One region of the Levilactobacillus sp. genome, then DNA from elsewhere that is predicted to be linked to it. Evidence: predicted binding sites of a transcription regulator. Region 1 holds the regulator's gene; the other holds the start of a gene.
What was found. Region 1 encodes Rex, which represses fermentation and respiration genes when NADH is low (regulators of the CRP and FNR family bind a similar motif). Its sites were predicted from a motif close to TTGTGAANTANTTCACAA; they were not measured.
Positions count from the first base shown of each region.

Region 2: the regulator Rex is predicted to act here: its motif matches at 876-893, upstream of adhP (alcohol dehydrogenase AdhP).

Region 1 covers NZ_JALCJA010000005.1:92,818-95,295, forward strand. Annotated here, with positions in the region: gene LKH74_RS09280 (ABC-F family ATP-binding cassette domain-containing protein) at 1-771, opposite strand, end outside; gene LKH74_RS09285 (redox-sensing transcriptional repressor Rex) at 1,075-1,713, shown strand.
Region 2 covers NZ_JALCJA010000001.1:57,740-60,217, forward strand. Annotated here, with positions in the region: gene adhP (alcohol dehydrogenase AdhP) at 1-813, opposite strand, end outside; gene LKH74_RS00375 (response regulator transcription factor) at 1,228-1,914, shown strand; gene LKH74_RS00380 (HAMP domain-containing sensor histidine kinase) at 1,980-2,478, shown strand, end outside.

The DNA.
Region 1 (2,478 bases):
TTCGGCCTTGGCATCGATGTAGTGCGAATAGTTGCCGGGGTAGTGATCCAATCCGCCGTGAGCCATGTCGTAAACGTCATTGACTACGTGGTCCAGGAAGTAGCGGTCATGGGAAACGACTAGAATGGCGCCAGAATAGCCCTGTAAATAGCCTTCCAACCAGGTGAGCGTTTCGACGTCCAAGTGGTTGGTTGGTTCATCGAGAATCAACAGGTCGGGCTTTTCCAGCAACAGTTTGGCCAAGGCCAGTTGGGTGCGTTGCCCACCGGAAAGTTCGTTGATGGGCTTGTCGTAGTATTCTTCGCCAAATTCAAAACCGTGGAGCACGCCACGAATTTCGGCCTGGTAGCCGTAGCCGTTGTGGTCGCTAAAGTCTTGTTGGAGCTGATCGTAGGTCGCACTGATCTGTTGGAACTGTTCGGTATCCGCAATCACGGCGGGATCACTCATCTGCTGTTCCAGTTCGTGGATGCGTTTTTCGGTGGCGCGGACCTCAGCGAAGACGTCGAGCATTTCGTTCCAGACGGTCTTGGACGAGGCCAGTCCGGCGTTTTGGGCTTGGTAGCCCATGGTCAGCCCCCGTTTGGTCGTAATCTGACCGACGTCCGGGGTGGTTTCGCCGGCAATCATTTTCAGTAGGGTGGACTTCCCAGCACCGTTGCGGCCAACTAGCGCCACGCGGCCATGCTCGGGGACGTCCATGGTTACATTTTCAAATAAGACGGTCGCCCCGAAACGCCGGGTAACCTGTTGGACTTGCAAAAGAATCACGGTATGACCTCCTTGATGGGGTATTCATTATTTTTAGGGTAATTGAGATATCTTGAAAATCTTTGGTTTACGCGGCAGTTTGGGTGCCTTTCAGTCAAAACCTCAGTAGGTCTATTTTAGCATATTCTGCAATTAGACCGAAATTCCTAAAGAATTGTGAAAAAGTATTGCAATTTCTTTCACAAGGCGGGCGGTTATGCTATAATTTGTAAGAAAGTAAATTTCACAATCAGATTGTCATTTAGAGAAATGGTTATTGCCAGACTGGCAGTGACCAGCAAGATTGATTAGGAGGTCTCGTTTTTGACAGAACAAAAGATTCCCCGCGCCACAGCTAAGCGGCTCCCCATTTACTACCGCTACTTGAATATCCTGTTGGACGCGGACAAGACGCGTGTTTCCTCGACTGAATTATCTGAGGCGGTCAAAGTTGACTCTGCCACCATTCGCCGAGACTTTTCGTACTTCGGTGCCCTGGGTAAGCGGGGGTACGGCTACGATGTTGAAAGTTTAATTAAATTCTTCAAGAAGATTCTGAACCAAGATCGGCTGACCAACGTGGCCTTAATCGGGGTCGGAAATTTGGGTCATGCCCTGTTGAACTTTAACTTCCACCAGGATGGCAACGTCCGGATCAGCGCCGCTTTTGACGTGAACGCCGACATTGCCAACACGATTCAAAGCGGTGTGCCAATTTATCCGATGACGGAATTGCGGACACAGCTGGAAGAACAACAGATTCAGGTCGCTATCTTAACGGTGCCGTCCGACGTCGCCCAATCCGTCACGGATGATGCCGTCGCCGGTGGGGTGAAGGGAATTTTGAACTTCACGCCATTGCGGGTCACGGTACCCAAGGACGTCCGGGTCCAAAACGTGGACTTGACCAACGAATTACAAACGTTGATTTACTTCTTGGAACACTACAACAGCAAAGAATAGAACGGGGTCGTAATCTTTTGGGGGATTACGACTTTTTGTTTACGCTTTGTGAAAACGCCACCAGAAAAGTCAGTTCGAGGACCGCTAAATGTCCTTCACAAATCAGACTTGTGAAAGTTCAGCTATAAACAACGGGCTAAACGGATTGGTGAGCAAGGAATCACTGGCCGCTTGCCGTTTAAAAAGAGTGTGACGACAGTTGCCTGTTGGCGCACTCTCGGCTACGGTAGTGCGTGCTAGTAACAGTTGCTTTAATCCCAGGTAGTAGCTACATTGACAACTAGTCTTTCATTAACACAGTGTTACTGATAACCGTCAACCTTGCCGGAGGCAGCCAGGGCGGAGCCGGCTGTGTCGGCGGTGTTACCTGGCGTTATTTGCCAGGTTACAGCGCGGGACGACTTGAGAGACTGGTGGTCTTGCCAGGCTTTCAAGCGAACCGGAAGACCGCTCCTCAGGCTGAAGGTGTTCCCCATAGCAGGCGGAACCCTGGCTGACGCAGGCGCCTGGTTTGACCAATTTTAGATATCGGAACACCGTCATTACGACAATCAGCACGTTAATTTCAGTTTCAACCTTCAGCCAGGTGATTACCAACCCGTCAGCCAGTCCAGCCGGATATTAGAAAAATCATAGAATGAAGGATTTCGCTTAGAGCCGCAAGGGCTAGGCGAACCGGGCCGTTAGCACTCTTCAAATTGTTTGCCAAATTCCTTGATTTTTAGAACGAAAAACCATATATTAGATATTGTGATTAGCACTTAT
Region 2 (2,478 bases), on a different contig from region 1:
AATGTTTAATTCCATGTCACCTTGTGGTAAGGCCACGGCAACCAATTTGCCATCTGGCTTCAAGGCGTTGACGGATTGCGTGAAGGCATCCTTGTTCACAGCCGTGACTTGGGCATTGTCCACGCCGCCAACTTTTTCTTGGATTTGTTCAGCAACGTCACCGTCATGCCGGTTGATCAGCAGTTCGGCACCGTTAGCCTTAGCAGCGGCCAACTTGTCAGGGTTCCCATCAACGGCAACCACGTGGGCACCGAAGACGTTGTGGGCGTATTGGATAGCCAAGTTGCCTAAACCACCGGCACCAACGACTTCAACCCATTGACCAGGCTTGGTTTCGCCGACCTTCAGAGCCTTGTACATGGTCACACCGGCACAAGTTAAGGAAGTGGCTTCAACTGGGTCCAAGCCATCTGGTACCTTAACGGCGTAGTTGGCGTCCACGATGCATTCTTCAGCCATCGCGCCATCAACCGTGAAGCCAGAGTTCTTGACGTTGCGGCAAAGGGTTTCCCGACCAGTCAAGCAGTATTCACAGTGGCCACAGCCCTTGAAGAACCAAGCGATAGAAACGCGGTCGCCAATCTTCAGGTTCTTAACATCATCGGCAACTTGGATAACCTTACCGACACCTTCATGACCAATGATCCGGCCGGGTTGCTTACCGAAGTCACCGGCAGCGACGTGTAAATCGGTGTGACAGAGACCACAATATTCCATCTTTACCAAGGCTTCACCGTGCGTAATGGGACGCAGGGTAACATCCTTAATATCTACGTAACCATCAACTGAATCGCGAATAACTGCTGCTTTCATGAAAACAATCCCTCTTTCTTTTTATCTACAAGACTCAGTATACTGCAAAAGTTGTCAGTTTCAAGTGAAATTTTGCACAAAAATTATTAAGATTTACTCAAGATGACTGATAAGTGGCACTATGACGCCTATTCATTGTCATCATAAGCTATTTAACAATGTGAAGCAAACGACATAACCGTTTTCAAAAGCTAACTTAACTATCGAATGCAACCGGTTGAATTTTACAAGTGAAGGATTTTTTGCCGGTTTAGGTGCTTAAGATTAAACTAAATGTGAGAAGCCACGCGGATTTGCATACAAGTAAGAGGAAATATGATAAAATTAAATGTTGAAATGAATATCGGACGGCCACTGCCAGTGAGGCTTTAACTGGTGGTGCCGCCGTGAAATAGCCAGAGGAGTTAAAGTGTAATGAGTCGAATTTTAATTATTGAAGATGAAAAAAACCTTGCCCGCTTTGTCGAACTAGAACTAAAGCATGAAGGTTATGAGACCAACGTCCAATTTAACGGACGGACCGGCTTGGAAGCTGCCTTATCCCAAGACTTTGATGTCATCTTATTGGATCTGATGTTACCTGAATTGAATGGGATCGAAGTGGCCCGGCGGGTGCGTGAAGTGAAGAGTACGCCGATCATCATGATGACGGCGCGCGATTCCGTGATCGATCGGGTCTCCGGGTTAGACCACGGGGCCGACGATTACATCGTCAAGCCATTTGCGATTGAAGAATTGTTGGCACGGGTCCGGGCCCTGCTGCGGCGGATTCACCTGGAAGGCGAACAGAAGAACACCAAGCAAACGACCGTGAAGTTTAAAGACTTAACGATTGAAAAGGAAAACCGCATCGTCCGCCGTGGCGACGAGGTGATCAACCTGACCAAGCGGGAATACGAATTACTCCTGGCGTTGATGGAAAATATCAACGTGGTCTTGGCCAGGGACGTCCTGTTGACCAAGGTTTGGGGCTACGAGTCTGAGGTTGAGACTAACGTGGTCGATGTATACGTCCGTTACTTGCGGAACAAAATTGATGTCGCCGGCCAGAAGAGTTACATCCAGACGGTTCGGGGGACAGGGTATGTGATGCGTTCGTGAAATCGCCAGAAGAACCTAAAGTTCCTGAAAAACCAGCGGTCCCTGAACCGCCAGTAGCGGCTACGGTGGCAGATGATGATCAAGCTAAGAAGCCCGGGTTTCGGTTCTCGTTAAAATGGGAATGGGCCTTGTCAACGGCCTTTGGCGTGTTGGTCATTTTCGCGGTCATCGTCCTGCTGATCTTTAACAGCTTCATGACGGTGTTGATGCGTCAAGAAAAGACCCACGTCGCAGATACGATGAACGTAGTGGTCGAAAAGCTCAATACCCAAAAGCAACCATTGACGGGCGCTCAGGTCAATCAACTACTGCGACCACGGACGGTCTTGTCAGAGACCAAAAAGCCCACGGGTCCGTACAACAACGCGGTACTTACCAGCCTGGCGCGCGACAGTCAAACCGTCACGGTCTATGACCAAAAAGGGCACCCGTTGTTTGCGACACGCCAGAGTCCCTTGGCATTTCAGAAGTCCAAGAAGCAGCGCATTTCGACTAGAAAAATCAACGGCCGCAAGAACCTGGTCGGCATCGCGCCGATCCGGGCTAAGCAGGGCGATACGATTT